DNA from 3 places in the Bacillus cereus group sp. RP37 genome. Region 3 is predicted to be linked to each of the others. Evidence: predicted binding sites of a transcription regulator. Region 3 holds the regulator's gene; each other region holds the start of a gene.

Region 1 (11,104 bases), 1.0 Mb from region 3:
GTGCATATGCACCATAGGTTGCTAGAACAATATCACTCGTTCCATCTGTTGCAAATATATCTACAACATAATCATCTTTTTTCAAATTCACAGCGACGAACGCTCTTGAATAACGCTGAACTTTATATTGGTTTAATTCTGTTTTCTTAATCATACCATTTCGTGTAACAAATACGATAAATCGTTTTTCTTCTTCAAAATTCGGTACGACGGTCGCCCAAATAATCATTTCATCCCGCTCGAGTGAAACGAGATTCGCAACGTGTTGACCTAAATCTTTCCAACGAATTTCTGGCATTTCATATACTGGCAGATATATATAGTTTCCTTTATTCGTAAATAAGAGGACTGTCTCTGTCGTATTCGTATCGAATCGCTCCAGTAAGATGTCACCCTCTTTCATACCGAAGTCTTTTCCGTTCGATGCATTATGTGAACGCCAACCTGTTCGTTTCACATATCCTTCTTTCGTTACAGTAACGATGACATCTTCCTGAGGAATCATCACTTCCACATCGATTTTAATTTCCTCAATTTGTTCTTCAATAATAGCACGGCGATCATCACTATATGTTTTCTTTACTCTCTTCAAATCTGTTTTAATAACTTGAAGAAGTCTTTTTTCACTTTGTAAAATTGCCTGTAATTCTGCAATTTTTGTACTTAATTCATCCGCTTCTTTTTCTAGTGCTGTAATATCTGTATTTGTTAAACGATATAATTGCAACGAAACGATTGCTTCTGATTGTGCTTCTGTAAAGCCGAATTTAGCACTTAAGTTATCTTTCGCATTACGCTTATCTTTAGAAGATCTAATCGTTTCGATTACTTGATCTAAAATTGATAATGCTTTCATTAAACCTTCAACAATATGTTGACGATTTTCCGCTTTTCGTAATTCATACTGAGAACGCTTTGTTACAACTTCTTTTTGGTGTCCAATATATGCATCCAAAATTTTTGGTAACGTCATAAGTGTAGGACGACGATTATTTATCGCAACCATATTAAAGTTATATGGAATTTGTAAATCTGTATTCTTATATAAATAATTTAAAATCCCTTCAGCATTTACTTCTTTTTTTAACTCTACAACGATACGAAGACCTGTGCGATCTGTCTCATCACGTACTTCAGCAATTCCATCTAGTTTTTTATCTAGACGTAATTCATCCATTTTCTTAACAAGGTTTGCTTTATTTACTTCATACGGAATTTCTGTAATAACGATTTGTTGCTTCCCACCACGAATCGTTTCAACTTCTGCTTTCCCCCGAATAATAATTTTACCTTTCCCTGTTTCGTACGCTTTTTTAATACCATCAATCCCTTGAATAATACCACCTGTCGGGAAATCCGGTCCTTTCATAACTGTTAATAAATCATCAATCGTACTATTCGGCTTATCAATACGCATCATGGTCGCATCAATTACTTCTCCAAGATGATGTGGAGGAATTTCTGTTGCATAACCAGCTGAAATCCCTGTCGATCCGTTCACTAATAAGTTGGGAAACATTGCCGGTAATACAACTGGTTCTTCACTCGTATCATCGAAGTTTGACACAAATTCTACTGTTTCTTTATCAAGATCACGTAATAACTCAGATGCGATTGGTGATAAACGCGCTTCTGTATAACGCATTGCCGCTGCTGGATCGCCATCAACACTACCATTATTACCATGCATTTCAACTAAAACATTACGTACTTTCCAAGTTTGACTTAAACGTACCATCGCCTCATATACAGAGGAATCACCGTGCGGATGGTAGTTACCGATAACATTACCAACCGTTTTAGCTGATTTACGAAACGCTTTATCATGTACATTTCCTTCTACATACATAGAATATAAAATACGTCTTTGTACCGGTTTTAAACCGTCACGCGCATCTGGAAGTGCGCGGTCTTGAATAATATATTTACTATAACGTGCAAAGCGGTCACCTAACACGTCTTCAAGCGGGAGGTCATGAAACTTCTCTGCTTGCATGTTATTCCACCTCCGTCTCCATAATCATTTCATTTTCTAAAATATTTCCTTCTTCTTGCATGCCAAATTGTACATTTCGTTCAATCCATTTACGACGAGGTTCTACCTTATCACCCATCAATGTCGTAACTCGGCGCTCAGCTCTTGATGCATCGTCAATTTTCACACGAATTAACGTACGTGTTTCAGGGTTCATCGTTGTTTCCCATAATTGATCGGCATTCATTTCGCCAAGTCCTTTATAACGCTGCAACATATAGCCTTTACCGACTTTTTTCGTTACACCATCTAATTCTTCATCAGACCATGCATACTCAATCACTTCACTCTTACCTTTTCCTTTACTTACTTTGTATAAAGGTGGGAGTGCAATAAATACTTTGCCAGCTTCGATAAGTGGTTTCATATACCTGTAGAAGAACGTTAGTAACAATACTTGAATATGCGCACCATCTGTATCGGCATCGGTCATAATTACAACTTTATCGTAGTTAATATCTTCAACAGCGAATTCATTCCCTACACCACCGCCAATAGCGTAAATGATTGTATTAATCTCTTCATTTTTAAAGATATCAGCTAGTTTTGCTTTTTCTGTATTGATTACTTTACCACGTAACGGTAATACCGCTTGGAAACGTCGGTCTCGACCTTGTTTCGCAGAACCACCGGCAGAGTCACCCTCTACTAGATACAGTTCATTTTTCTGTGGGTTACGTGATTGTGCAGGTGTTAACTTACCACTTAATGTACCTTCTGATTTCTTTTTCTTTTTACCAGTACGTGCTTCTTCTCTCGCTTTACGAGCAGCCTCACGTGCCTGCGCTGCTTTAACTGCTTTTCTCACAAGAAGTATAGCAACATCTGGATTTTCTTCTAAAAAGTAAGCTAAATGCTCAGATACAATTGCATCAATTGAAGAACGAGCTTCACTTGTACCTAGTTTCCCTTTCGTTTGGCCTTCAAACTGAAGTACTTCTTCTGGTACACGTACAGAAACGATAGCCGCTACCCCTTCACGAATATCTGTACCTTCTAAGTTTTTATCTTTTTCTTTTAATAACGATACTTTACGAGCATACTCATTGAACACACGCGTCATTGCTGTTTTAAATCCAGCTTCGTGTGTTCCTCCATCTTTTGTACGTACGTTATTTACAAACGAAAGAATGTTTTCTGAATAGCCATCGTTAAACTGGAATGCTAACTCTGCTTCAATTCCGTTTTGTTCACCAGTGAAGTATACAACTGGATGAATCGAATCTTTTTCTTCGTTTAAGTATGAAACGAAAGCTTCAATTCCTGTTTCATAATGAAAGACATCCTCTAAATCATTACGTTCATCTTTTATTGAGATTTTCATTCCTTTTAATAAGAATGCAGATTCACGTAATCTCTCACATAATGTTTCATAATTGTAATTTGTTGTACTGAAGATAGTTGTATCTGGTTTAAAATGCATTGTCGTACCAGATTCTTTCGTCTTTCCGATTTTCTCAAGCGTCGTTACAGGAATACCACCATTTTCAAAGCGTTGTTCATAAATATTTCCGTCACGCTTAATCGTTACGACTAACCATTCTGATAAGGCGTTTACAACTGATGCCCCAACACCGTGCAAACCACCACTCGTTTTGTAACCACCTTGCCCAAACTTACCACCGGCATGAAGTACAGTTAAAATAACTTCAGGTGTAGGTTTTCCAAGTTTATGCATTCCCGTAGGCATTCCTCGCCCTTTATCTATAACGCTAATACTATTATCTTTATGTATTACGACAGAAATTTCGTCGCCAAATCCCGCTAACGCTTCGTCAACGGAGTTATCTACTATTTCATATACTAAATGATGCAATCCACGGCTGTCCGTGCTCCCGATATACATACCCGGGCGTTTTCGAACGGCTTCAAGTCCTTCTAACACTTGAATTGCATCTTCATTATATTGGAACTGATGCTTTGCCAAACTCCTTGCCCCTTTCCTAATCAAATCAGAACATATGTTTCTATTATAGAATAACGCCTCGACTATAGTTTTGGCAAGTTATCTTATCTCTTTTATATACCATTTTCAATAGAAAAATCCTTGTTTTTTCACAAGGATTCCTCTAGGCTACTATTTCAGAAAAATAATCGTTTGTCAACGAGAAATGGATATGTATGCCAAGATTACATATTCCAAACCTTTATTATGATCCAAATGATCAATATCCAAAATGGGATAACAAGTAACAATCCCCAAAAACAGCCTTTAAAAAATCTCATGATGAACACCTCGTTCATCGGCCCTACTCTCTTATACTAAGGGCTGAATCAATCTTTCTACCTTTAAATCTATACTATTTTGTCATCGCATGTTCTACTTTAATACAACGATCCATTATTACAGTATAGCCTTTTTCTTTCAAAAGTTTATATGTATCTTCATCTTGTACTCCTAATTGTGCCCAAAAAACATCTGCATCAATCTCAACAAACTCTTTTGCAACATCCATTAAAAATTCTGAACGGCGGAATACATTTACAATGTCAACATGTTCCTTAATATCCTTTAGTGAAGAAAACGCTTTTTCTCCAAGCACCTCATCTACTGTTGGGTTTACTGGAATAATGCGGTACCCAGCATCTTGCATTGCTTTTGAAACCATATACGATGTACGTTCTGGTTTATCCGATAATCCAACAACTGCAATCGTTTTGCTTTTCTTTAATACTTCACCAATTTCCGTACGAGTTGGGTTTTCAATTGTCATAATTTATCCCTCCTATTCCTTTAGTATAGCCGATAAAGAAAGTCTCTTTCAACATGAAAGAGACTTTCTTTTATTCCGATTATTGATTCTTTGTAGCTGAGTTATCTGCTAAAGTAGCTGTTTTCGTCATTTTTTGACCGTTACGATAGAATGTAACTTCTACTTTCTCACCTACTTTTTTCTTTTCATATAAATATTTACGGAATTGAAGTGAATTTTCTACTTTTTGATCATCTAATGATACTACAATATCATATTGCTCTAAACCAGCTTTTTCTGCAGGTGATATTGGGTAAATTTTACCTAATACAACGCCGTTTGTTACTTCTTTCGGTACTTTCAATTGATTTACTGCATAAGCTTGCACATCTTCTAATGAAACGACACCTACTCCAAGAGCTGGACGTTTCACCACTCCGTCTTTTTCAAGTGATTCAATAACTGGCTTTGCAATATTAATTGGAATAGCAAATCCAATTCCTTCAACTTCTTGTTGTGCAATTTTACTTGAGTTAATCCCAATTATTTCACCGTTTTGATTAAATAACGCACCACCACTATTACCAGGGTTAATCGCTGCATCTGTTTGAATAACTTGAGCATTCCAATCTGCACGCTTATCGCCATCAATATCTACTGGAATTTCACGTTCTTTGCTACTAATAATACCTTCCGTTACACTTCCATCAAACCCTAGTGGGTTACCGATTGCAATTGCTTTTTCACCCGCACGAAGTTTACTTGAGTCACCTAAAGTGGCAACTTTATTTACATTAGCCCCATCAATTTCAACAACAGCTAAATCTAACCAAGGATCTTTCCCTACTAGTTTTGCATCTACCTTTTTACCATCACTTAGTTTTACAGCGAGTTTATTTGCGCCATCTACTACATGGTTGTTTGTTACAATATATGCTTTATTTCCCGCTTTTTTATAAATAACACCTGATCCTGATCCAGCTTGTTGTTCTTGGCCTGTCGGTTGCATTGCAAACGGGTCTATACTTTGTTGCATATTAATAACACCTACAACAACATCTTTCGCGCCTTCAATCATACCAGGTAAATCAGTTTCATTTTTTGCTTTATTGACCACAGGAACTACAGTACCTTCAACTTTTGAATCCGAACTGAATGATGATACAGCCGCTCCATTATTTTGAGCCCATGGCATATATGGTGCCGCAAAACTAATTGTGACAGCCCCGACTACTGCTCCAACTAAACCTGTGAAAAAATATCCTTTTTTACTACCAGATTTTTTCATTTCTCTCGTTTCGCTATGCTCTTCATTTAAATTCGGTCCGTCGTAATATCCCATGTTTTATTTCCCCTCTCTGGTGAATTCGTACTTTCAGTATAGTCACAGCCTGTGTCCTTCTTGTGAACTCATCGTGAAATCCAATTAAAAAAATACTCTTATCTATCATTGTAGACAAGAAAAGTATTTTTTGTACATTCCACCTACAAAAGAGAGTATAAATTCGCTATATCCCAAAGCCAAAGTGCATAGTAATTTAAAGGTTATTCTTCAAATTTGTAACCCACTCGAATAACAGTACCGATATGCTTCGCTTTATCTCCTAGCTTATTTCGCAGTTTTTTAATATGAGTATCAACCGTTCGGTCATCACCGTAGTAATCATATCCCCATAACTGATCTAATAAATGTTGACGTGACAACACAATTCCTTTGTTCTCCATTAAATAAACAAGAAGTTCAAATTCCTTATGTGTCAATATAATTTCTTCTCCATCGACTAAAACAGTTCTAGACAAACGATTTACTTCTATTCCCGCTAAAGACATAGCATTTTCTTCCGCTACTCCTACCACACCATCCGCACGTTTCAATAACGTCTTCGCGCGAGCTACTAACACTTTCGGACTGAAAGGCTTTGTTACATATTCATCTGCACCTAATTCGAACCCTAGTAATGTATCATCCTCATCCGAACGGGCTGTTAGCATAATAATTGGTACTGCTGATTCTTTTCTAATTCGTCTACAAACAGACCATCCATCTATTTCTGGTAACATAATATCTAACATAATTAAATCAATTTCATGCTCTGCAAATAATTCTAACGCTATTTTTCCGTCTTCTGCTTCGATTACTTCAAAGCCTTCATTACGAAAATAATCACTAACGATTTCACGTAGTCTTCTTTCATCTTCAACAAGTAATACTGTTTTATTCATATCATCTATCCCGCCTTTTTACTCTTTCAATCGAATAATACGTTGATTGGAGCTTCCGCGAAATGGAAGTGTTAAATCTTTTTTCTCGATTTCAAATCTTCCATCGACTAAAACATCCCCATAATGTAACAACTCTATCATATCATTATTTTGAGAACTCTGTATCTCTTCTAACGTATAACCTGTATACATCCATAGATTTTTTTTCAAGTCTTTCACAGCTTTTGCTACTTTTTTCACTTCAGCAGCTTGGAAAAATGGATCTCCACCTGAAAATGTTACATCAGTTAATGGATTACTTGCAATCTCGTTCACAATTTCTTCTACTGTCATTTCAGTTCCATTACAAATATTCCACGATTCCGGATTATGGCAACCGAAACAACGATGCGGACAGCCCGCAAAAAACACGACTGTCCGCAACCCTTCCCCATCGACTACACTATCATGAATGATGTTCATCACTTTCATTTATGCTTCACCCGATCCATCTCTTCACTACGTTTCGCACTATTCCACTTCGACATATCCCCTACAAGATAACCTGTTATACGGCGGATTCTTTCTATATTAGCCTCGTCTCCATTTCCGCAGCTTGGGCATTCATTTCCGATAACTCCGTGATAACTGCAGCACTTACAACGGTCAACCGGATGATTAATTGAACCGTATCCAACGCCATTCTCTGCCATCGCTTGTACAATTTGCTTTAATGCTTTTTTGTTATGCATAGCTGCTCCGTCTAGCTCAATATACGTAATATGGCCTCCGTTACATAGAGCGTGAAAAGGCCCTTCTAAACGAATTTTTTTTATCGCTTGAATGTTATAGTAAACTGGAATATGGAATGAATTCGTATAATAATTATGGTTCGTTATACCGCTAATCACACCAAATTCTTCCCTATCTTTTTTCACAAACTTCCCTGATAACCCTTCTGCAGGAGTTGCAATTACTGAGAAATTCAGTTCATATTCTTCTGTCGCTTTATCCATTCTCTCTCTCATAAAGGAAATAATTTCATACCCAAGTTTCCATGCTTCTTCATCTTCTCCATGATGCTTTCCTGTTAAAGCTACTAAACACTCCGCAAGACCGATAAAACCAAGACTTAACGTCCCTTGTTTTAAAATGGATGCTACAGAATCTTCAGGCTGTAACTTTTCCCCACCACGCCATACACCTTGTGAATAGAGAAATCGAAAATCTCTCGCTCGCTTCGTACATTGATACTCAAATCTCTCTAATAATTGCTTAATTCCTAAATCTAAGTAATAATTTAATGCTTCAAAAAATGCTTCTTTTGAACCACTAATTAATGCTAATTTCACTAAGTTGATAGACGTAAATGATAAATTGCCTCTTCCAATCGCTGTTTCTTCTCCATGTATGTTAGACATAACACGGGTACGGCATCCCATGTAACATACTTCACTTTCCGGTCGTCCATCATAATGCACTGCATTAAATGGCGCATCTAAAAATGAAAAATTAGGGAATAATCGTTCAGCCGTTGTCTCTAACGCTAATTCAAATAAATCATAGTTCGGATCAGATTCTTCAAAGTTCACACCTTTTTTCATTTTAAAAATTTGAATAGGAAAAATTGGTGTTTCCCCTTTACCAAGACCAGCTTGTGTCGCTTTTAAAAGCTGTCTAACTAGTAATCGTCCCTCTTTTGATGTGTCTGTTCCATAATTAATAGAAATAAACGGTACTTGTCCCCCGCCCCTACTGTGCATACTATTTGAATTATGAACGAAAGCCTCACACGCCTGATACGCATCATTTTCCGTTTCTTTCCATGCAAATTCTTCTATTTGTTCTTTCGTAAGCGGATATGACTGTAATCGTTTCTTATGTCTCTCTACTGTTTTTCTCACATACGGAGCTAAATCAATATCAAATAGTGCAAACGATTGACCACCGTGCTGCATATTTTGATTCGCTTGAAAAATAATAGACGAAAGAGCCAACGCACTTTTAATGTCTTGCGGTTGTCTCATATGTCCATGTCCAGTATGAAAACCATTAGCAAGCATTTGCGCTAATGGAATTTGTGAACAAGTCGTCGTTCCTGTCGCATAAAAATCTAAGTCATGTGGATATAATATATTTTGATTTATCGCTTTTTTCACTTGATCTGACAATAAATTTTCAACTGCATAATATTTCGCACTCTCTGATGCGAACGTTCCCATTACTCCCATTGGAGAGCGGCCATCTACATTTGCATTTTCTTGCATTAAATCTTGTTCATTGCCGTGGACAATTGTCTCGAAAACTTTCATTAATTCTTCTCCACGTGTATTTTGTTGTAACATTTATAACCCTCCACCAATATGTTGTTGTCTTGTGATTAAAATGTTACTACATATAGTCTTGTTGTTTCTGTGAGAAATGTAACATTCCTGTGAAATTTTTTTCACGAAATAATGAATTTTTCATTTACAAAAAAGAAATGTGCTCTTTACAAATGTATGGTACAATATACGGGAAAAACTCTTTTTACCCTTTATCAACACATTTGAATAAAGGAGACTGAACTTATGGTTACTACATATCTTTTATTTATCGTTTCCTACTTACTTGGCTCGATTCCATTTGCACTAGTCGTTGGAAAAATCGGTTATGGAATCGACATTCGTGAGCATGGCAGCGGTAATTTAGGCGGAACAAATACATTCCGCACACTAGGGAAAAAAGCAGGTTTTATCGTTACAATTGCTGACATTTTAAAAGGTACATTAGCAACAAGTCTACCGATTATTTTCGGGTTAGACGTTCACCCACTCTGGTTCGGGTTAGCAGCTGTTCTTGGACATGTGTATCCGATTTTCGCGAAATTCCGTGGTGGTAAAGCAGTTGCAACTTCTGCTGGCGTGCTATTATGCTACTCACCAGTTGTTTTTGCAATATTAGCTGTTGTCTTTTTCAGCCTTTTATTTACAACAAGATACGTATCACTTTCTTCTATGGTAACAGCTGTCGTTGCCGTTATCGCATCAATTGTTAGCGGGGATAAAATCTTCATTATTGCGATGTGTTTATTAGCAGGTATGGTTATTTATAAACACCGTGCAAATATTGGACGAATTATAAATAAAACTGAACCGAAAGCAAACTTTTCAAAAAAGCAAAAATAAGATCGTAACCCACATAACGCAAAAAGAAAACGTGAAGCATATTAATAGCGTCTTTTTGCGTTATTTTTTATACTAAAGAAAAAGCAACATAATTTGGAGGAACTATACATGAATCTTTCCGTAACAAAAGAAGCAGCACAATGGTATAAAAACGAATTAAACTTACAATCGGGTGAAACACTACGCCTTTTCGTACAATACGGCGGTTGCAGTACTGTACAAAAAGGACTTTCTTTAGGTATTCGTAAAGATGATCCTGCACATCCTGCTGTTCAGACTCAAGAAGAAGGTATTAACTTCTTTATTGAAGGCGATGATGAGTGGTTCTTCGATGGACATAATTTATCTGTTACACTTAACGACGGTGATGATTTCCCTCAATTTAATTATGAAAAATAAAAAAAGCGTGGCTTCTGCCACACTTTTTTTATTTTTTCTTAATTTCCTCATATTTCGCATACCACTCAGGATATAACTTTTTAAATGATACAGGGCGGAAACCTTCTTTTTTCGCACAAATATTCGTCGTACTTGCAGTAATACAAAGTTCTCCATCACCATTATAAATTTCATATCCATACACAACGCGAAGTGGGCTCACTGTATCAACCCATGTTTTTACGATCGCTTTTTCTCCGTAACGCATCGCTTTACGATATGAAATTTGCAAGTCTAACACAGGAGAAATAATTCCCTCTCTCTCCATTTCAACATATGAAAATCCTAAATCTTGTATAAGTTTCGTGCGACCTAGTTCAAGCCACACCAAATAATTTGAATGGTAAACAACACCCATTTGATCTGTTTCCGCATAACGGATTTCAACTTCATGTTCTGCTACAAACATATGTATTCGCCGTTGCCATAAACTTATAAAAATCTATAAATTTTGTTTATTTCCCTGTTCTACGTGTCCGATTTCACAGAAGCTACTTTCGTTTGATGTAACACTCCGAGGGCGTAAATTCGGATACAACGAATCCTACATATTAGCCGTAACTTTTTTA
Region 2 (11,104 bases), 3.2 Mb from region 3:
ACTTTAAATTTATCCATGGATTATCCGTTTGTGATTCATACGCCACTTATGTGGATTGATAAAGCGGAAACGTGGAAATTATCAGATGAACTTGGAGCATTCGAGTTTGTTCGAGAAAAAACATTAACATGTTATAACGGAATCATTGGTGATGGTTGCGGTGAATGTCCAGCATGTCAACTTCGTAAAGCAGGATTAGATACGTACCTACAAGAACGCGAAGGAGCAAACAACTAATGGATAATTTCTTTGGATTTCGCATCGTAGAAAATTTGCAAAAAATGGACAAGGATATTCAGCGTAAACAGCTCAAATATCATAATAAAAGAGTAATGGTCAGCAAGGAATTTACATTTGATGCAGCGCACCATTTACACTGTTATGAAGGAAAATGTAAAAACTTACATGGTCACACATATAAAGTTGTATTTGGAATTAGTGGATATGTAAATGAAATAGGTCTTGCGATTGACTTTGGAGATATAAAAGAAATTTGGAAGAATGAAATAGAAATTTATTTAGACCATCGTTATTTAAACGAAACGTTACCAGCAATGAATACGACTGCTGAAAATATGGTCGTTTGGATTTATGAAAAAATGGCAGAAGCGTTAACAAAAGATAATCGTGCGAACGAATATAAAGGAGCTCGCGTTGAATTTGTTCGTCTATTTGAGACTCCGACTAGTTATGCGGAAGTAAGACGGGAGTGGATGCTCGATGAGTAAAATCCCTGTCTTAGAAATATTTGGTCCGACTATTCAAGGTGAAGGAATGGTTGTAGGACAAAAGACAATGTTTATCCGTACAGCTGGCTGTGATTATAGCTGCGCTTGGTGTGATTCTGCTTTTACGTGGGATGGATCGGCTAAAGATCAAATTAGACAGATGACAGCAGAAGACGTTTGGAATGAGCTTGTAGAAATTGGTGGCGAAAATTTTTCTCATGTTACGATTTCAGGCGGAAATCCAGCATTGCTGAAAAATATTGAGTTTCTTCTTTCTATATTAAAAGAGAATGGAATGCGAACAGCAATCGAAACGCAAGGGAGTAAATGGCAAGATTGGTTACTTCAAATTGATGAGATAACGATTTCTCCAAAACCACCAAGTTCGGCGATGAATACTGATTTTCAGAAGTTAGATGATGTGATTCAGAAACTAGCAGGAAAAGATATTAGTTTAAAAGTAGTAGTATTCGACGATCAAGATTTTGAATATGCAGTTAAGATGCACGAACGTTATCCCGATGTACCATTTTTCTTACAAGTAGGGAATGATGATACAAAAACTGTGGATGATGCGATGCTGATTAAGAAATTATTAGATAAGTACGAGTGGCTGATTGATAAAGCTGTAAATTGTAAAGAGATGAATAATGCAAAAGTATTGCCGCAGCTTCATGCGTTAGTATGGGGAAATAAACGCGGAGTATAATGAGAAGGGATGTTTAAAATGACAGGAAGATTAGATGAAGATTTAAAAGATGTAACATTATTAGGAAATCAAAATACAAAATATTTATTTGAATATAGCCCAGAAATTTTAGAGGTATTTGATAATAATCATCCAAACCGTGATTATTTTGTGAAATTCAATTGTCCTGAATTTACAAGCTTATGTCCGAAAACAGGCCAACCAGATTTTGCAACAATTTATATTAGCTACATTCCAGAACAAAGAATGGTAGAGAGTAAATCTTTAAAGCTATATTTATTTAGTTTCCGCAATCACGGTGACTTCCACGAAGATTGCATGAACGTTATTATGAATGATTTAATTAAATTAATGGATCCGCGTTACATTGAGGTATGGGGCAAATTCACACCACGTGGAGGGATTTCAATTGATCCTTATTGCAACTACGGTCGCCCAGGAACGAAATATGAACAAATGGCAGACTACCGCATGATGAACCATGATCTATATCCAGAAACAATTGATAATCGTTAATATATAATAGAAAGAAAGGATCTGTATAACATACAGATCCTTTCTTTCTATTATATTATGCATTTTGATTAATGACAGTATAGTTTTTATGACTTACAACTGTAAGAGGTTCCATATCTAGTTCTCTAAAATTTTCCATGATTGTTATATCTACAATAACGGAGTTTTGATTTACTTTTTGAACACGGCCTTGCATTCCACCTTTAAATTCAATGATATCTCCAGTTTCTGCGATCTGCATAAGCAACTCTCCTTGTTACAGTTTTCCAAAAAAAGAATAATTTTGGTTTTTTTTATTTCCTCTTATTTTGAACCATATTGTCTAGTTTGTAAATGTTTCCAAAGTAAAAATTCGAAAAATATTCACTTTTTGTAAGAAAATATACAAGAACTTCAAGTTATTAGAAAAAAAGAACGGTTTAAATGCGTGCATCTTTATATAGGGGTATAATAAAAAATACAATAACCTACTAAAGTGGGAGAAATTAGAGGCGGTAAAATGATGTTTGAATTTGTGGGGAGTGTTATAGCGTTAACTTTATTTGTATTTTCTTATATACATTTAAAAAAGATTCGTCATCATGAAACAACTACATATTTTGATGGGATGGATGGTATACATGCTGGGTCACACATGAGAGTGGTGGGGATATGTAAAGGTGTATAACTTTCTTTTTTTGCGTGGTATGATATTTAAAAATAGTACATAATAGAGTTCGTAAGTGATGAATGGAGAGTGGAAAAAATGAAGATTTCTTTTATTCGTCATGGTCGCTTAGACCGTACTATAGAACCAATGACGGTTACATCCTTTCATGAATGGAGGAAGGGATATGACTTACATACCATAATAGAAAAAGCACCTATACCAACGGAAACAATGGAAGTGGTTGAAGCAGCAAAATTGATTTTAACGAGTGATCAAAGGTGTGCTGTACAGTCAACAGCTGAATTAATGGATTCTTTATCTTTTATGCAAAATTCTCTTTTTAGAGAAGCTGAAATTCCGACGAGTTTTTATGCTCCAACATGGTTAAAATGTAAACCTAACGTATGGATTTTTATCGGACGAACATTATGGATACTTGGTTACCATAAAGATGTTGAGTCTTATAAGGAAGTAAGAGAGAGGGCAAGGCAAGCGGCTTACTTATTACACCGTTACGCTCTCGTACATGGAAGTATTGCTCTTGTAGGGCATAATTATGTTAATGCAATGGTTGGTGCAGAATTGAGAGCAATGGGATGGTCTGGTTCGCCTATTTTGCACAGAGAGCCATGGGGATGTACAACATATACGTTTCACGAGGCGATGAATGGAAATATATTAAATACGAATTTAACATAAAAGCACACGATTTATATAAATCGTGTGCTTTCTTTTTAAGATATAGAAACCTTTGTATTTAATGGTTTTACTAGATGGACATAAGGTTCACCCACAAGCATAACGATTTGGTCCTTTGTATAACCTAGCTTTTCGTATAATGAATAGGCACGTGTATTTTCTAAATTAACAAGTAATGCGATTTTTTTATGCTCCTTTTCAGTTGCATGGATTTCAGCAGCTTTAATTAACTTAGAACCGATGCCTTTTCCGCCATATGCACTTGAAACTGATAATGTATCAATGTAATATTCATCAATCTCAGCTTCTTTTTCTAACGTAATCGATTCATCTTTATGTAATTTTCTTAAGTGACGTACAATTGGTGCATCAAGCCTTGTTGCTTCACTACCGTGATAAGCGACAATAATTCCGACCGCACTCCCGTCTTGTTCATATACAAAACAGTTTTCATAGCTCAGTCGATTACTCTCTTTTGAGAACCATGTTTCAAGTCCTAGTAATACTTCTGTCTCAACAGTGCTACCTGTGATTTTTTCAGCAATTTCGTGCAGAGCGTTATACAATAAAGGAGCTATTGCCTTTGCATCTGTCTTTTTTGCTTTCCGAATCATAGTATCCCTCCTAGTTCTATTTATATATTGTAGCATAGTGGTATGGAACTTTGCATAATTGAATGTCGAAATGTTTGATATAGAGAAGTAGCTATGTTAGTATATGATATTTAGTGGACATATAGTAAAGTGATATCGTTTGCGAAATAATGAAAATGCAATGAAGGTATAGCACCTGGATAATTTTACAGTTGTTGACCTATAGAATATACGATAAAATAAAATATTGCATAGAGGTGAAATACATGGATGAACAATTAGCAAATACAATTTTGGATCAGCTGAAAAATGGTGAAATAAAGGAGTATGTTGCAACGAAAGATGTATTTTATACGTTTAGGAAAGTTGTAGTAAGTCGAGAAGATTTTAAACATATTATAGGGAACGCGCAGCGCGGCGGGCAAGTAATTTATACATATTCAGAAACGCCACGTTCGTAACTAGAAGAATATAGGGGGGAGAATTATGGGCGATTTTAAACAAGGTATATTACCACATTGGGATTATATGTGGAAAGATAGAGCCGGCAATAGATTTATGGGGATGGTCATGTATCCAGAGAAACGAAAGTGTTCGGCAAAAATGCTTCAGAAAATAAAAAGAGCATATGAAGAGGCTTTAGAAATTAAAGTAACTGTACAAGTTCAACATACATATCAGTACGTAGAAGGAATGATTGTATACTTTGATGAAGAGGCACCTGTATGTACAATGATTGATAAAGATGAAAATCCACATCATATATTTGTAAAAGATATTTTGCGTATTGAGCACTCTGAATAATCTTTTCGTAAATAAGTTGAATTTCCATAATAATAATCTTTTTCTGTAATAATTATCTTTTAGTATGTAACGCGAACCGAAAGTATATGTATAATATTTAATAAAGTAAAATTGATAAATGTAATCGTTTTTTAGAACAGATTATCGTTTCATGTCTGTTCTTTTTTGCGTGATGCTGGAGAAATATATTACTCCAGCATTTGCCGTTTTATGACAAAATATATTGGTAACTTTTTTAAAAATAAGGTTAAATTCGTTGACAACTTTTTTGAAAAGCACTTTATTGACATGAGTTTTAGAATGTTGTTTCATAGTCATTGTATTGAAAAAATCGACTGTCTTGTCGAAAAGTAAAAGTTAAAAAAAGAAAGAATTTATACATATATCTTGTGTCTTATTTTGAAACGTAATACAATATATAGAGAAATCAAGAACAACATATAGAGAATATAGATTGGAGAGGGAGGGGTCGGAAATGTTAGTTGCATATGATTCTATGACAGGAAACGTGAAGCGTTTCATCCACAAATTAAATATGCCGGCCGTTCAAATTGATGAAGATCTAGTAATAGATGAAGACTTTATTCTTATTACGTATACAACAGGTTTTGGCAATGTACCAGAACGTGTTTTAGACTTTTTAGAGCGCAATAATGGAAAATTAAAAGGCGTATCTGCAAGCGGCAATCGTAACTGGGGAGACATGTTCGGTGCAAGTGCTGACAAAATTTCTACTAAATATGAAGTGCCTATTGTATCAAAATTTGAGTTATCTGGAACAAATAACGATGTAGAATATTTTAAGGAAAGGGTGCGGGAGATTGCGACACATTGAACTGAATAATGAAATCACGCAAATGCAGGACGGTTTTTATCAGCTTCATAAGGATAAAGAGGCATTAGAAGTCTTTATGGAAGAAGCTAGAGAGAATACCGTTTCTTTTAATAGCGTGGCAGAGCGAATGGAGTATATGAAAGAACATGATTACTATTACAACGTTCTGGACGAGTATAGCTTGGAGGAAGTAGAAGAGGTATATAACATCGCTTATGGTGAAAACTTCGAGTTCCAATCTTATATGGCAGCATCTAAGTTTTACAAAGATTATGCGTTAAAAACGAATGATCAAAAACAATACTTAGAAAGCTATGAAGATCGTGTAGCAATTGTGTCATTATACTTAGGACGCGGTGATGTTGCGAAGGCAAAACACTTCGCAAGCATGATTGTAAAACAAAACTACCAACCAGCGACACCAACCTTTTTAAATGCGGGAAGAAGCAGAAGAGGAGAAATGGTGTCTTGTTTCTTGTTAGAGATGGATGATAGCTTAAATTCAATCGGCTTTAACATTAATACAGCAATGCAATTATCGAAAATTGGCGGTGGAGTAGCTTTAAACTTATCTAAGCTACGCGCACGCGGTGAGCAAATTAAAGGTATCGACAACGCTGCAAGTGGTGTAGTACCTGTTATGAAATTACTTGAAGATTCGTTTTCATATGCGAATCAGCTTGGCCAACGAAAAGGTGCCGGCGCAGTATACTTAAACATTTTTCATTGGGATATTATTGAATTCTTGGATTAATTGGTAGTCCCTCTACGCAGTAATGTGTATGAGAAAACCTTGTGAACCTAACCAATAGGGTGTCGCAGTAGCGGCTAACGGTATCAGTTGAATAAGGGGTAAAAGAAAAAGAACCCGCGAAGAAGCTGACTAAGAGAGCCTACGGTCCATGTACATGGATAGCAGGTAATACCGTGCCAAGCTTGAAAGAAATGTTACTTGGGTGAAGTGGAATCTTATATTCACCGGAGGCGAGATTCCATGAACTGTGGAATTTATTTGATAATTAATAAGGAAAATAGGAAGTTTTATATTGGTAGTTCTAATAATTTTAAAGTACGATTTAAAACTCATAGAAATCAATTGAATGCTAATCGGCATCATAGTAAACATTTACAAGCAGCCTGGAATTTATATGGTGAGAATAAATTTGAGTTTAAAGGGATAATCGAGTTACCAGATGATAAGAACATTCTTCATAAGATAGAGCAAAGTTTACTAAGTCAATATTATGGGAAACAGTATTGCTACAACGGACATCCCATCGCTAGAGGTGGGGCGTTGAGTGGGGAAAAGAACCATATGTATGGGAAAACTCACTCAAAGGAAGTAAAAAAATTTCTTTCTGAAATTAATACTGGTCCTAATAATTATTGGTATGATAAACCTCAACATATGGAGAATATGAGATCTAAGATTACTAAACGATTTCACGGTAGAAAACATACTGATGAAACAAAAGAAAAAATGTCTAGGTCTCGTAAAGGTAAAAAACATACAAAAGAAACATGTATGAAGATAAGTAAAGCTCAAAAAAACCAATATAATTCTGGAAGAGAAAAACAAAAAGAGCCAATTGTTATAAATGACATTTACTATGAGTCTTTAGCGGAAGCCGGCCGAGCGTTTAATGTGCCTGCTAATACGATAAAATATAGAGTACTATCCAATAACTTTCCTAATTATCAATACTTTCAAGAAGGTGTAGAGACTATCGAACGCACGTCATTAGACGAAAGCTAGTAGAGTAGGCTGGAAATAGGTACCAGTCGAAGTGCAAGGCAACCAGTTACAGGTTGATGATATAGTCCAACCTTCATAGAAATATGAAGACGAGTTGACCAAAAAAATAAATGCTGATGAGAAGAGCCGTATTCAGTCTCTATCAATCGGAATTATCGTGCCAAGTAAGTTCTTTGAGCTAGCTGAGAAAAACGAACCTTTCCATGTTTTCGCGCCTTATACGGTGTATAAAGAATACGGAAAGCATTTAGATGATATTGATATCGATGAAATGTACGATGAATTAATGAGCAATCCGAAAGTGAAGAAGAAGCCGCTAGATATTAGTGCACGTGATATGCTTATTAAAATCGCTATGATTCAGCTTGAGTCTGGTTACCCATACTTAATGTTTAAATCAAATGCAAATAATCAACATCCATTGAAGGATATTGGAACTGTGAAGATGTCGAACTTATGTACAGAAATCTTCCAGCTTCAAGAAACTTCTGAAATAAATGATTATGGTACAGATGATATTATCCGTCGTGATATTAACTGTAATTTAGGATCGTTAAATATCGTGAATGTAATGGAAAATAAAGAAATTCGTGAAGCCGTTCATGCGGGAATGGAAGCTTTAACAGCTGTTTCTGATATGACGATCATTCCGAATGCACCAACTGTGAAAAAAGCAAATGATGAGCTTCATTCAGTTGGACTTGGCGCAATGAACTTACACGGATATTTATCAAAAAACAAAATCGCATATGAAAGTGCAGAAGCGAAAGAGTTCGCTCGTACATTCTTTATGATGTTAAATTACTACTCTATTGAGAAAAGTATGGAAATCGCTAAAGAAAAAGGCGAAACATTTAAAGACTTCGATAAGTCTGATTATGCGAACGGCACATACTTTGAAAAGTATGAAACGACAGATTACAGCCCAGTAACTGAAAAAGTTCAGCAATTATTTGAAGGAATTCATATTCCAACAAAAGAAGATTGGACAAGTTTAAAAGAGCAAGTGAAGAAGAATGGATTATATAATTCCTACCGTCTTGCTATTGCTCCAACACAATCTATCAGTTACGTTCAAAATGCAACTTCAAGCGTAATGCCGATCGTAAGTCAAATTGAATCAAGAACGTATGCGAATGCAACAACATATTATCCAATGCCGTATTTATCAAAAGATACGTTCTGGTACTATAAATCTTCTTACGATATGAATCAGTTTAAATTAATTGATTTAATCGCAGAAATCCAAGAACATATTGACCAAGGAATTAGTACAATTCTTTACGTTAATAGTGATATTTCAACACGTGAATTAGCACGTTACTACATCTATGCACATAAAAAAGGCTTAAAGAGTCTGTATTATACGAGAACACGTAAGTTAAGCGTGGAAGAGTGCGTAGCTTGTACCGTTTAATATAAAAAGTGAGACATCATGAGCAGGGTTTTCTGAACCCTGCTCATGCTTAGTTATCAATTTTTCATGTTTATTTAGAGAAGGGGCGATTGAATGCGTGCGGTAAACTGGAACAAAAAAGAAGATGATTTTAGTTTAATGTTTTGGAAGCAAAACATCGCTCAGTTTTGGACAGAAGAAGAAATCGCAGTGTCTTCTGACAAAAATACTTGGGCACAATTATCAAAAGAAGAGCAGGTTGCTTATAAGCGTGTATTAGGTGGTTTAACACTTTTAGATACGAAACAAGGTGGCGAAGGGATGCCACTTGTACTTGTTCATCTTGAAAATTTACAAGCGAAAAGTGTATTAGCTTTCATGGGAGCTATGGAAGAAGTACATGCGAAGAGTTACAGTCATATTTTCACAACGTTAGCTACTGAAGAAGAAATTGATGATATTTTTGAATGGGTAGACAATCATCCGTTACTTGAGAAAAAGGCTGGCATTATCACGAGTTACTATCGTCGTTTATTAAAGCCTGAAGTAGCGAAAAAAGAATTATACATGGCAATGGTAGCCAGTGTGTTCTTAGAAAGTTACTTATTCTATAGTGGTTTCTTCTATCCACTTTACTTAGCAGGTCAAGGTAAATTGACGGCAAGTGGCGAAATTATTAACTTAATAATTCGTGATGAATCAATTCACGGCGTATTCGTCGGTATTTTAGCACAACAAATCTTCGCAGAACTTTCTGCAGAAGATCAACAAGAAGTGCAAAAAGAAACACAAGAGTTATTAATGGAACTATATGAAATTGAAATGGCATACACAGAAGAAATTTACACTTCTATCGGTCTAGTAGAGGATGTAAATCGTTTCGTTCGTTACAATGCGAATAAAGGACTTATGAACTTAGGACTTGAGCCGAAGTTTGAAGAAGAAGAAATTAACCCAATCGTTTTAAATGGTTTACGTACAGATACGAAAAACCATGATTTCTTCTCTGTAAAAGGAAATGGTTACGTAAAAGCGACGAACGTTGAAAAGTTATCGGATGATGACTTCGCGTTTAATTTTTAATATATAATCATAAAGAAAAGCTGTCTTATTCATTGATAAGACAGCTTTTCTTTATGGTTTTGTTTACATAACACTATTATTTTTGTATAGCGATTTCTGTTGAAAAAGTTCTATCCGGCTAATGGATAGAACTTTTTTGTAATTAAATGGGTATTTACAATCTTTTTGTATCAGTGTATTATTTAACTAGTACACCGATACAAAAGGAGGGAAGAAATGAAAATAGAGTTTTCTCCAAATACACCAATTTACATTCAGGTAATGGAATACATAAAAAAAGAAATCGTAACAGGACATTTATTGCCTGGTGATAAAATTCCCTCTGTACGTGAATTAGCGAGTGAATTACAAGTAAATCCAAATACGATTCAGCGTACATTTCAAGAGCTAGAACGGGATGGGGTTGTTGTAACGCGTAGAGGAATGGGACGATATGTAACGAATGAAGGGGAGAAAATTATGGAGCTGCGAAAAGAGATGGCGAAAGAATTGCTTCATTCTTTTATAGATGGAATGGACAATTTAGGTTTTTCAGAAGAAGAAATTCTTACAATCCTTCGTTCTTCATTACATGAGAAGAGGGAGGAGAGCGAATGACAGCGTTATTAAAAATAGAAAACTTATGGAAGAGATACGGATTAAAAGCAGTGATTCGTGAATTAAACATAGAGATTACGGAAGGGAAAATTATAGGGCTTGTTGGAGATAATGGGAGCGGAAAAACGACGTTATTGAAAATGATTGCCGGTCTGCAGCATCCTTCCGAAGGGAGTATTACAATCGCTGGTAAAAAGGTCGGATTAGAAACGAAAGAAATTGTTTCTTTTATGTCGGATAAACCAGTATTTGATGATTGGATGACGGTAAAAGATTCTTTATTTTTCTATCGAGATTTTTATAAAGACTTCGACATTCAAAAAGCGGTAGATACGATTGCGGAATTTAAAATACCGTTAGAAGAAAAAATTACAGCTTTATCAAAAGGTATGGTTGAAAAGCTACAAATTATTTTAACGTTTTCTCGGAAAGCGAAGTTATACGTACTAGATGAACCACTGGGCGGAATTGATCTTGTTTCTAGAGAACACGTACTGGAACTTATTTTACAGTTTTATCGTGAAGATTGTACCATTTTAATTGCAACACATTTAATTGGTGAAGTGGAAAACATTTTTGACGAAGTAATCTTTTTAAAAGATGGTGAAAGTGTACTTCATGAAAATGTAGAGGAGTTACGCTTCCAACGAGGAAAAGCTGTTACGGATTTGTTTAAGGAGGTGTTTAGTAGATGAAGGCCAGTTTAATATATATGTACAATGCGAATAAAAAACAAATT
Region 3 (11,104 bases):
CTGCAACCATAATTTTCGGGCCGTTTTCTTCCCCTACTTTTTTTGCAACTAAACTCCCTAAATTATCAGTAGAAAGTTCGTCTGCAAACGGCTCGATATATTTCTTCATTACTTCACGTGGTTCACGCTCGTTACCAGCAATACCACGTGCATCTGTTAATTCTTTTAGCATTGTCAATGTCGTGTCTAATTTTGTCATTGCCAACACCCTCCTTTTTCTTCAGTCACTTCATTATACAATAATTAAATTGAAATATTCAAAAATTAAATCAGTATCCTTGTGTTTGACGCTGATGATTTACTTCATTTTTATCTAAATATGCCTTCTCAATCTCTTCTTGCTCAAACTCAAGCGCTTGTCCAAGTCGAAGGTAGCTTGTAAATAATTCAATATAGTTCGTAATAGATGGTTGATCTGTAAAACGAATTACTTTTGCATATGTGTCTAAGAAAATTTCCACTTGTGTTTTATTCGTCTGTGCACATTTATAGAATAGGAAGTTTTTATCAATACCTAAATCAATTCCGATGGATAAAATAAAATGCAAACCATCTACGTATTCTTCTAAGATTACTTCACGTTCTGATGCTGGTTTGTTGCTCCAATATTTAAAACAACGTGTTTCGTTTGCAAGTTCTCCAATTTCCACAAGAAGAGCTAACATCTTTTCTTTTAACAACTTTTTCGGTTGTAAGTCATGCTCTTTCACAATACGGTCATCTAATTCTTTTTGTAATTTAAATAGTTGTAGTAAGTCCATTCTATTGTCCTCCTCCAACATCGCATTTTACGCAACAATGTTGTTTCATCTCAAAGTTCATTATTATTTTTCATTTCTTATTAATAAGTCAGCCATTTATCTCTTTACAAAATAGCTTGTCCTTAATTTACAAATACGTTTCAATCATCACGATTAGATTGTTCACTCCGATTGGTGATAGTTAATCATTATCGGGGGATTGCCCACTAATAAAAATTTTATTTTATCTGATGAAAGTTCCATATCATCTTTCCATTATAGCAGTGTCGTTTCAGGTAGGAAAGATACTCTTCTTTCCAAAGGGGTAGAATTAAAAAAAGCCAGGAGGATTCTCCTGACTTCATATATATATTCTTCTATATTGCTATAGCTTTTAGATTGATTTTGTCATATCAGTAACGACATACCTCTCTTTGCATACAAATAAAAAAACCTTAGAAGAAAAATCTTCTAAGGTTTCAACTAATTAATTAGTTAATGTTGTTTTTTGCAACTGTTGCTAATTCAGCGAAAGCTTTTTCGTCATGAACAGCTAAGTCAGCAAGCATCTTGCGGTTAACTTCGATGCCAGCATTTTTAAGACCGTGCATTAAGCGGCTGTAAGAAAGACCATTCATACGAGCTGCTGCGTTGATACGTGTGATCCATAATTTACGGAAGTCACGTTTCTTTTGACGGCGGTCACGGAATGCATACATTAGAGATTTCATAACCTGTTGGTTAGCAACCTTGAATAATGTATTTTTTGAACCGTAGTAACCTTTTGCTAATTTAATTACTTTTTTACGACGTTGACGAGTAACTGTACCACCTTTTACTCTTGGCATAATATTACCTCCTAATTGTTCTATATATCAGCCGAACTTATTTTAAGTTGTCAAGCATTTGACGAATGCGTTTGAAGTCACCAGCGCTTACTACACCAGCTTTACGTAGTTTACGTTTAGCTTTTGTAGATTTGTTAGCGAATAAATGGCTTGTGTAAGCGTGAGAACGTTTCAGTTTACCTGATCCAGTCTTTTTGAAACGCTTTGCAGAGCCGCGATGAGTTTTTTGTTTAGGCATAGGTATTTCCTCCTCTATCTATTGCTTATCGTTTTTCGGTGCTAAAACTAAGAACATACTACGTCCTTCCATTTTAGGCTTAGATTCAATTGTACTAACTTCAGCACAAGCTTCTGAGAAGCGATCTAAAACACGTTGACCGATTTCTTTATGAGTAATGGCACGTCCTTTAAAGCGAATTGACGCTTTAACCTTGTCGCCTTTCTCTAAAAACTTGATAGCATTACGAAGTTTTGTGTTAAAGTCGTGTTCATCAATTGTTGGACTTAAACGAACTTCTTTCATGCTAATTACTTTTTGATTTTTGCGCTGTTCTTTTTCTTTCTTCTGTTGCTCAAAGCGGAATTTACCGTAGTCCATAATGCGGCATACTGGCGGTTTCGCATTTGGAGCAACTAATACTAAATCAAGATTAAGATTTGCAGCTAAGTCTAAAGCGTCATTACGAGACTTGATTCCAAGTTGATCGCCATTTGCACCAACTAAACGTACTTCACGTGCACGAATTTGCTCGTTAATCATCATATCCTTGCTAATAGTAAGCCACCTCCAAGGTTTTTTCAGAACATATTTTGTAGTCATAGAACCCGACAAAAAAAGTGCGGGCATACGACACCCACACTTGTAAAATCTTAAGTAAGAAATACATTTACCTGTAAACTGCGAATGCGTCCATCAGGTGAGAAGCGGGTGCTTCTACTTGTTCCACAAAACAATATTCTATTATCCTTGATGAGTTTATCATAGGACATGACGTCTGTCAAGAAGACGCAATGTGTTTTACTAACAACAAGAAATATTGTAACAAACAACTAACATACTTGCAATACTTTTTTACGATAAGTGTTACATGGTTATTTTTTCTAATTCGCCTTACCTACATTACATAGAAAAGCCGCGGTATCCCGCGGCAATTTCTTATCGTTTTCCTTCTACTTTAATCATATCAACAAAAGCATCTAATGCGATTGTTTCTGATTTTTGTTCACCATATTTACGTACGTTTACGCCGTTTTCAGTTACTTCATTGTCACCTACTACAAGCATGTACGGAATTTTTTGCATTTGTGCTTCACGAATTTTGTAACCAATTTTCTCTTCACGAGTATCTAATTCAACACGGATACCAGCACGGCGTAATTCATCTTGCACTTTCTTCGCATAGTCTAAATGTACTTGCGGAGAAACTGGAATTACTTGTGCTTGAACTGGAGCTAACCAAGTTGGGAATGCACCTTTGTATTCTTCAATTAAGAAGGCTACGAAACGTTCCATAGTTGATACAACACCACGGTGAATTACAACTGGACGATGTTGTTTACCGTCTTCACCAACGTAAGCTAATTCAAAGCGTTCTGGAAGTAAGAAGTCTAATTGTACAGTTGAAAGTGTTTCGTCTTTTCCAAGAGCAGTACGAACTTGAACGTCAAGTTTTGGACCGTAGAATGCCGCTTCACCTTCAGCTTCATAGTAATCAAGACCCATTTCATCCATAGCTTCTTTTAACATACCTTGTGCTTTTTCCCACATCTCGTCATCAGCATAATACTTTTTAGTGTCTGCTGGGTCACGATAAGATAGACGGAATGAGTAGTTCTCTAAACCGAAATCTTTGTACACTTCTAGAGTTAAGTTTACAACACGTTTTAACTCTTCTTTAATTTGATCTGGGCGAACAAAAATGTGTGCATCGTTTAAAGTCATTCCACGTACACGTTGTAATCCAGATAACGCACCTGACATTTCATAGCGGTGCATTGTTCCAAGTTCCGCAATACGGATTGGTAATTCACGGTAGCTGTGAATATCGTTTTTATAAACCATCATGTGGTGAGGGCAGTTCATTGGACGAAGAACTAATTCTTCATTATCCATTTCCATTGATGGGAACATACCATCACGGTAGTGATTCCAGTGACCAGAAGTTTCATAAAGCTCTCTGCTTCCTAGTACTGGAGTGTATACGTGATCATAGCCTAAGCTAGCTTCTTTATCAACGATGTAACGCTCGATAATACGGCGAATTGTTGCACCTTTTGGTAACCAAAGTGGTAAACCTTGCCCTACTTTTTGGCTATTAGTAAATAGTTTTAATTCTTTACCTAATTTACGGTGATCGCGCTCTTTCGCTTCTTCAAGCATACGTAAGTGCTCATCTAATTCTGCTTTCTTAACGAATGCAGTACCGTAAATACGTTGTAGCATTTTATTATTGCTATCGCCGCGCCAGTAAGCACCCGCAACGCTTAATAATTTAAATACTTTAATTTTCCCTGTAGACGGAAGGTGAACACCACGGCAAAGGTCGAAGAATTCGCCTTGCTCATAGATTGAAATAACTGCATCTTCTGGAAGATCGTTAATTAAATCTAATTTTAACTCATCGCCGATTTCTTCAAAGCGACGAAGTGCTTCTGCACGTGGTACTTCATGACGAACGATTTCTAAGTTCTCGTTCACAATTTTTTGCATTTCTTTTTCGATTTTCTTGAAGTCTTCAACCGTAATTGCTTCTTCCATATCGATATCGTAGTAGAAGCCATTTTCAATTACTGGACCAATGCCAAGCTCAAGCTTAACATCTTTATATAAACGTTTTAATGCTTGTGCTAATAGGTGGGCTGTTGAATGGCGTAAAATGTATAAGCCATCTTCAGAATCTAATGTAATAATAGAAACTGCACCATCTTCTTCGATTGGTGTAACAAGATCAATCATCTCATCGTTTAATTTTCCAGCCACAGCTTTTTTCTTTAAGCCTGGGCTAATAGAAGCTGCGATTTCTTCAGTTGTTACGCCTTTTGGAAACTCCTTCACAGCTCCATCAGGGAAAGTAATTTTAACTACATCTGCCATCACTGGTCACTCCTCTTTTTTTTCAAAATAAAAAACACTCATCCCGTAAAAAGGGACGAGTGTTGAATTCGTGGTTCCACCCTTGTTCCAATTAACCTTATTGTTAATTGCTCAAGTTCAACATAACGGTGTTGTCCGTTAGCAATTACTAGAAAAACCGTTCACTGCTAAAGTTTAGAGGTGGTAAGTAATAATCCCGTACTAGGAAGCTCACACCCTAAGGCTTCCCTCTCTGAAAATCGTAGAAAACTACTCATGTCCTCATCATGACATTTCAATATATTTCATTTATGTAGGTAATTATATGCTCAAAAACTTAGAAAATCAAGGGCGTTACCTTTATTTTTTAATTTTTTCACATTGCGCTCAAACTCATGTAATCCATGTAATTGTACCCGCTCTTGAAATACATTTCGCAAAGTAATAATCATATTATGGTCTTGTTCTTTCGTATATAAATAAATTTTTTTCGGCGAAATAGAAAGAAGTGGTGCAATTACTTTCGTATCAATATATACATCCTTTTGCTTTAATAAGTCTTCATCTATATATTGAACCAATTTCTCTTGTTTTAAACGTCTACCTTTATCATCATAGAAAATAAAACTTTCATCAAAAATAAGATGCACACTGGACAACCGTGATTTTCGGCTACGTACTTGTTGCCGGAGCGTCTCAATAAACATTTGATATTCTTGTTCCAACTTATACTCATCAATCGCCACTTCAGCAATCTTAGCTACCATTTCCCTATATGTACGAAGACGAAAACGAACATATGATGAAAACGAGAACGAAAGCGGATCACAAAGCCAATTATTTAAAGAAGACTTAATATATGATTCGAATGCATGACGTGTTAATTCACGAGCAACCCCTTTTCTTCTTCCCTTTAATATCTCTTGTGCCATATGCAATATTTGATGACACTCTTCCTCTTCTTCATAAAAAAACTTTTCTTTTAAGATTGTATAAATCCACTCGTTTTGCTTTACATTCACAATGAAATATACCATTACTGGCAATAAAATCTTTTCAATATAATTCGATTCACATACTGGTATATGAATTACAATCTTTTGTTCCTGTAAATATACACTCGTTTCCTTATATAACAGTTCCGCTCTTTTCAGTAGCTGTCTATATACATGCATAGCATCATTTTTTTCTTCGAAGCAAATTTCAATCACTCTTGTCCCCCCTTTTATCCCTGCTCTAAAGGACTGTATCTATACGTTACAAATCCTATAAGAGTCCGTCCCGTGGAAGTTCACTCTTAGTAGAATTACAGTTCTTATCGCTAGAAAATCCACTCGATATGGCTTGCTAATTTTATATATATTAAGGGAGGGAGAAAAAAATGATACAAGCTACAATGAATTTTCCATAAGAACTTTTCGTTTTACAATTCACCTAGTCTGAAAAGTGTTCAAAACGAAAAAAGAGCAAGCTTCTCAGCTTGCTCTTTTACTTATGACGTCGGTTTTTCCCGCCAATTGGAATTGGTTTCGCTAAATATTTAATTCGTTCCATAATACGTGCTGCTTTCATTTGTTCTGCTTCACCACGTTGTGTATACGTTAAATGATGTTCCAATTCCTTGAAATCAAAGTTAGACGTAAAGAACGTCGGTAAGTTTTCTAACATACGGAATTGCAAAATTGCGCCAAGCACATCATCACGCACAAAGCTTGACATCGCTTCTGCTCCAATATCATCTAACATTAAAACTTGTACGCGTTTCACTGCATCAATCTTTTCCCCAATCGAATTATCTTGAATCGAACTTTTAATTTCACGTAGAAATTCAGGGAAGTATACGAGCATCGAACTTATTTTCTTTTGAGCAAGCTCATTCGCAATTGCTCCTAACAAATACGTTTTCCCTACACCAAATTTACCGTACAAATACAAACCTTGCACTTTTTTACCAGGTTCATATGTACTTAAAAATTCATTAGCTGCACCAATTGCATCAATACGTGCATCTAAATCTGAAGGGTCTAAGTTTTCCATCGTCGCTTGTAAAATGTCAGTTGGCATATATACACTTTGAACGAGTTTTTCATATTTCTTTCTCTCGTCATATGCTACTTTTCTAACGCAACGATCGTATTGAATATCAATCATCTTCCCTTGAATAACGAGCTTTGGCTCATATCCTTGCAGCATGTTTTTACACGAACCTAGATCCGGACAATCCGCACAACCTACACTTTGTCCAATATATTCGTATAACTTCACAAGGCTGCGCTCAATCATAGAAGTTGTTACTTCACCTTTATGTTCGTCTATAAATTCTTTCACACGCGGATGTGCCATTACTTCCGCCTTTAATACTTCATATCTATTTTTAAAATTTTTATTTTCCATTAACTTTGCAAATGAATTTTGAATATGCTCCATTTTCTCACCTCAAAGAGCGTTCATTCTCTTCTATTAATCACGCTTATATTTTTTCAACACTTCTTCTAGTCGTTTTCGTTCATCATCTAACGTACTTGCATCTTTTTTCTTATTTACATCTTTCTTCACTGTTTCTTTCTCTTGTTCTTTCGGCTCTTCTTTCAGCCAATCTGGCACCATTTCTTTTCGCACTGTTTTCCTCGAGGTACGGCCTTTTTTCTTCGTCTCAGCCCATTCTTGATATTGACGATTTTCTTCTTTCGCTAACGCCATTGCTTCAGCTACTGTACCGACCTTTTTACGTGCCCAATGCCCAGCAATCTTCTCCACATACGTTTTCGCAAGTTTCATATCTGAGCGTAGCATAACGTAATAAATAAGTACATTCACAACACCTGGCGTTAACTTTTGATTGATCATTACATCTTCAACGATTTGCAAGTCAGCCTTCGTCGCCTCTGCACCACCAGAAATTTCTTTCAATAGTTGTTTTGGTGAGATTTCCTCTAACTGTTGCATTAACATCTCTTCTTGTGTAGAAGGCTCTTTCTCTTTCATCACACGTGCAGCATGAGGCTGTACTCTTTCACTTAATACAGGTAACGCTTGACCATTTTCGAACTGATACCAATCACGTGCTCCTTTTCTAAGCCTTTCGATATCAATTGTCTGCATCTCTGTCACCGCACCAAGAACGATATTTTGCATCGATAACACATCTACATCATACACGTAAGCGAGTGTAATGACACATTCTCGCACTTGATCTGTAATCGCCTTTTTAGGGACAAGAGCGGACAAACCATCTACAAATAAGGAGAAATCAAAGAAATCATTCCAAACTTTTGGAGCGTCTCCCTTCTTGTTACTTGGCATCACTGTCGTTTTTGGAATACGAAGGTCCTCTTGCGCATGCTCAAGCTGTCCTGGATTAAACGAACCAAACACATCATTGAAAGAACGCGTAACATTCTCATAAGAAGCAAAATCAAATTCTTCTTCTAAGAAATATTGCTTTACTTGATTATATTTTGTCCGGCTCAATCGATTGTATAAAAAGATACTTAACACAATATCATCAAAAAATTGCTTTGGAGATAAAGGTGGTTGCAGCTCGTATATAAACATTCGAATATCTTTTTCTTTCTTAATATATACTTTTAAAAGCCCAATTGCCTCTAACTTTACTCGTTCCTCATATATTTCAGGAAGCTGCATTTGCATGGTCACCATAAGGGAATGATGTGTATTCTCTTTTCCAAATACACGATCTTGCTCTAACTCTCCCCATAGCGTCATGTACAAGCTAAAAGCTCTACTACCTATTAACGGCTGATACAACATCGTTAATACTTTTCGGTCGTAATTATGCAGTAACCCTTTCGCACTTACTTTATAACGATCAATTGGCAATAGCTCCATCCATGACTGTTTTTCCATTCTTGCTTTTCCTTTCTCTCATCCAATCTATACTCTACTTCATTCGTTCTATCTTCATTATATAATTTCTTAGCGAAAAAGAGCTATTAGCTTTCGCTTCTAGCTCTCTTATCTCATTACTTACGGTATGTAAGAGAATAAAATACAGCTTCTATTCTCTTTCTTTTTGCAGTATATCTTTTAATTCTTCAATAAATACATTTAAATCTTTAAATTGGCGATATACAGAAGCAAAACGTACGTAAGCAACATCGTCGATATCACGCAGTTCTTCCATAACAATTTCACCAATCATATCACTTTTCACTTCTGATATACCTAAATTACGAAGTTCACGTTCCACACTTTGAGTTACTTCTTCTAATTGCCTTAAAGATACTGGTCTTTTTTCGCACGCTTTAATTAAGCCGCGCAAAATCTTTTCTTTATTAAACTCTTCTCGTGTGCCTTCTTTTTTTACAACGATAAGAGGTGATTCTTCTACTCTTTCAAATGTCGTAAAGCGACTTAAACAACTTTCACACTCTCTCCTTCTTCGAATAGAGCGCCCCTCGTCTACCGGACGCGAATCTAACACTCTTGTACCATTATGAGAACAGGATGGACAACGCAATATATTCACTCCTTTACACTATACTCTTTATTTTTTCTCTACTTACTTCATCTACAATATATATACAGTATTATATAACTCATTCTAACTCTCTTACCACTTTAAGTTTCAGCACATTACTTTAACATCTCGTTTTTAAAAATAAGATGGTAGATGGGGTGATAACTTATTCGTAAGAGCTCAATTTATCTCACTAACGAGTACGTTATATGTTTCCTTTTTTATAAACTAAAAAAGAGGTGCATTATACACCTCTTTACATTTTAAATCAATTATGTTCTTTTTTAAAGAGCTTTTGTTTCTCTCTGCTTAATTTCGAAGCTACCAGTGCCTCGAGGAAGCTCGATGCTCTCACGCGTTTTCGCGTTTAAACCTTCTGCAATATATTCTGCAGCAACATTTGGATCAATACGATCCCCACAAGTATAAACATCAATACTTGCGTAACCGTGCTCCGGAAAGCTATGAATTGTTAAATGTGATTCCGAGATAATTACTACTCCACTTACACCTTGTGGTGCAAATTTATGGAAAGCAACCTCACGCACTTCAGCACCAGCTCTTAGTGCTGCATCCACAAATAATTGTTCAATATACGGCATGTCATTAAGCTTGTCGAAATCGCAATCCCAAAGTTCAGCGATCACGTGACGACCCATCGTATCCATAGTATCCATTCTACAGTTCCCCCTTGTAAATTTATTCTAACTGTTCGAATTGAAAACTAATTTGCAATTTGGCTTGCTCCACTACCACGGGGGAAAGTTAGTCCAGAGAGGTCCTAACCCTTTAAGTAGTGACTACGTACCTCAGCTCTTAAGTTTACGAGTGTTAGTATACTTTGTTTATTTTCATTTTGCAACAACAGTTTTTTCGATTTTCTGTCATATTTTCCTCTTTACTTTTCCCTAAAAAAAATAAACGATTCACAAATACAGTAATCACAACGTTTCGTGGTATGTCCACTTTCAAAAATATACTTATATAATTTTTTTCCTTTTCAGAAAAAAATAAAAAAAGAGGGCAAATATTCCCTTGCCCTCTCCCTTATTCACTTAAATATGTTGCACATTTTCTTGTTTCGCTAATTCTTCAACAACTAGCGTTACAAGATCTACAACACGACGAGAGTAGCCCCACTCGTTATCATACCAAGCAAGTACTTTCACTTTACGATCACCCATTACCATTGTAGATAAACCATCAATAATAGCTGAGTGTGTATTTGTATTAAAGTCAATAGATACTAAAGGTTCTTCACTGAATTCTACAATACCTTTTAACGCACCGTTTGCAACAGTTTTGAATGCTTCATTAATAGCTTCAACTGTCACATCACGTTTTACATCTACTACTAAGTCAACAAGAGACACGTTTGGTGTTGGTACACGAAGTGCCATACCATGAAGTTTTCCGTTTAAGTGCGGAAGAACTTTTGCAAGCGCTTTCGCGGCACCTGTCGTTGTCGGAATGATTGATTGTCCGCAAGCACGTGCTCTTCTTAAATCTTTATGTGGGTTATCAATATTTTTTTGGTCATTTGTATAAGCGTGAACAGTTGTCATTAAACCGTTTTCAATGCCAAACTGCTCATCTAACACCTTAACAACAGGCGCTAAACAGTTTGTTGTACAAGATGCATTTGAAATAACAGTATGTTTTGTAATATCTAATTGGTCTTCGTTCACACCAACTACAATTGTTACATCTTCATTCTTACCAGGCGCTGTTAAAATAACTTTTTTCGCTCCAGCTTCAACATGAAGAATTGCTTTTTCTTTTGAATTAAATTTACCAGTTGCTTCAATTACAACTTCAACACCTAAATCTGTCCAAGGCAATTCCTTTGGATCGCGGTTGTTTAAAAGGCGAATCATTTTCCCATCAACTAATAAGTGATCTTCAAATGCTTCTACTGTTCCGTCAAACTTGCCGTGAACTGTATCATATTTAATTAAATGTG

Evidence for each region. The regulator NrdR, encoded in region 3, represses ribonucleotide reductase genes. The targets are predictions, from matches to a motif close to AACACNATATATNGTGTT.
Region 1: a site for NrdR is predicted at 9,318-9,335, ahead of QCI44_RS09910 (anaerobic ribonucleoside triphosphate reductase). Genes of this name have one in related genera too.
Region 2: a site for NrdR is predicted at 5,107-5,124, ahead of nrdI (class Ib ribonucleoside-diphosphate reductase assembly flavoprotein NrdI). Genes of this name have one in related genera too.

Annotation. Positions count from the first base shown of each region.
Region 1 covers NZ_JARVHP010000001.1:1,865,657-1,876,760, reverse strand. The annotation lists gene parC (DNA topoisomerase IV subunit A) at 1-1,996, opposite strand, end outside; gene parE (DNA topoisomerase IV subunit B) at 1,998-3,962, opposite strand; gene QCI44_RS09930 (CoA-binding protein) at 4,336-4,749, opposite strand; gene QCI44_RS09925 (S1C family serine protease) at 4,829-6,070, opposite strand; gene QCI44_RS09920 (response regulator transcription factor) at 6,274-6,951, opposite strand; gene nrdG (anaerobic ribonucleoside-triphosphate reductase activating protein) at 6,970-7,422, opposite strand; gene QCI44_RS09910 (anaerobic ribonucleoside triphosphate reductase) at 7,419-9,275, opposite strand; gene plsY (glycerol-3-phosphate 1-O-acyltransferase PlsY) at 9,501-10,097, shown strand; gene QCI44_RS09900 (HesB/YadR/YfhF family protein) at 10,206-10,496, shown strand; gene QCI44_RS09895 (acyl-CoA thioesterase) at 10,525-10,944, opposite strand.
Region 2 covers NZ_JARVHP010000001.1:4,037,489-4,048,592, reverse strand. The annotation lists gene queC (7-cyano-7-deazaguanine synthase QueC) at 1-237, shown strand, start outside; gene queD (6-carboxytetrahydropterin synthase QueD) at 237-728, shown strand; gene queE (7-carboxy-7-deazaguanine synthase QueE) at 721-1,437, shown strand; gene queF (preQ(1) synthase) at 1,456-1,953, shown strand; gene QCI44_RS21375 (YkvS family protein) at 2,009-2,194, opposite strand; partial or broken gene QCI44_RS21370 (hypothetical protein) at 2,429-2,610, shown strand; gene QCI44_RS21365 (hypothetical protein) at 2,699-3,301, shown strand; gene QCI44_RS21360 (GNAT family N-acetyltransferase) at 3,337-3,915, opposite strand; gene QCI44_RS21355 (hypothetical protein) at 4,161-4,355, shown strand; gene QCI44_RS21350 (hypothetical protein) at 4,381-4,698, shown strand; gene nrdI (class Ib ribonucleoside-diphosphate reductase assembly flavoprotein NrdI) at 5,174-5,533, shown strand; partial or broken gene QCI44_RS21340 (ribonucleotide reductase N-terminal alpha domain-containing protein) at 5,520-6,284, shown strand; gene QCI44_RS21335 (group I intron GIY-YIG endonuclease) at 6,528-7,289, shown strand; partial or broken gene QCI44_RS21330 (ribonucleoside-diphosphate reductase subunit alpha) at 7,387-8,706, shown strand; gene nrdF (class 1b ribonucleoside-diphosphate reductase subunit beta) at 8,800-9,768, shown strand; gene QCI44_RS21320 (GntR family transcriptional regulator) at 9,985-10,365, shown strand; gene QCI44_RS21315 (ABC transporter ATP-binding protein) at 10,362-11,060, shown strand; gene QCI44_RS21310 (hypothetical protein) at 11,057-11,104, shown strand, end outside.
Region 3 covers NZ_JARVHP010000001.1:864,461-875,564, reverse strand. The annotation lists gene QCI44_RS04650 (M42 family metallopeptidase) at 1-199, opposite strand, end outside; gene QCI44_RS04645 (dUTP diphosphatase) at 270-761, opposite strand; gene rplT (50S ribosomal protein L20) at 1,232-1,588, opposite strand; gene rpmI (50S ribosomal protein L35) at 1,626-1,826, opposite strand; gene infC (translation initiation factor IF-3) at 1,845-2,351, opposite strand; ribosomal protein L20 leader region at 2,414-2,534, opposite strand; gene thrS (threonine--tRNA ligase) at 2,745-4,682, opposite strand; T-box leader at 4,731-4,959, opposite strand; gene ytxC (putative sporulation protein YtxC) at 4,991-5,872, opposite strand; gene dnaI (primosomal protein DnaI) at 6,150-7,088, opposite strand; gene QCI44_RS04610 (replication initiation and membrane attachment family protein) at 7,122-8,528, opposite strand; gene nrdR (transcriptional regulator NrdR) at 8,680-9,141, opposite strand; gene speD (adenosylmethionine decarboxylase) at 9,426-9,809, opposite strand; gene QCI44_RS04595 (glyceraldehyde-3-phosphate dehydrogenase) at 10,197-11,104, opposite strand, start outside.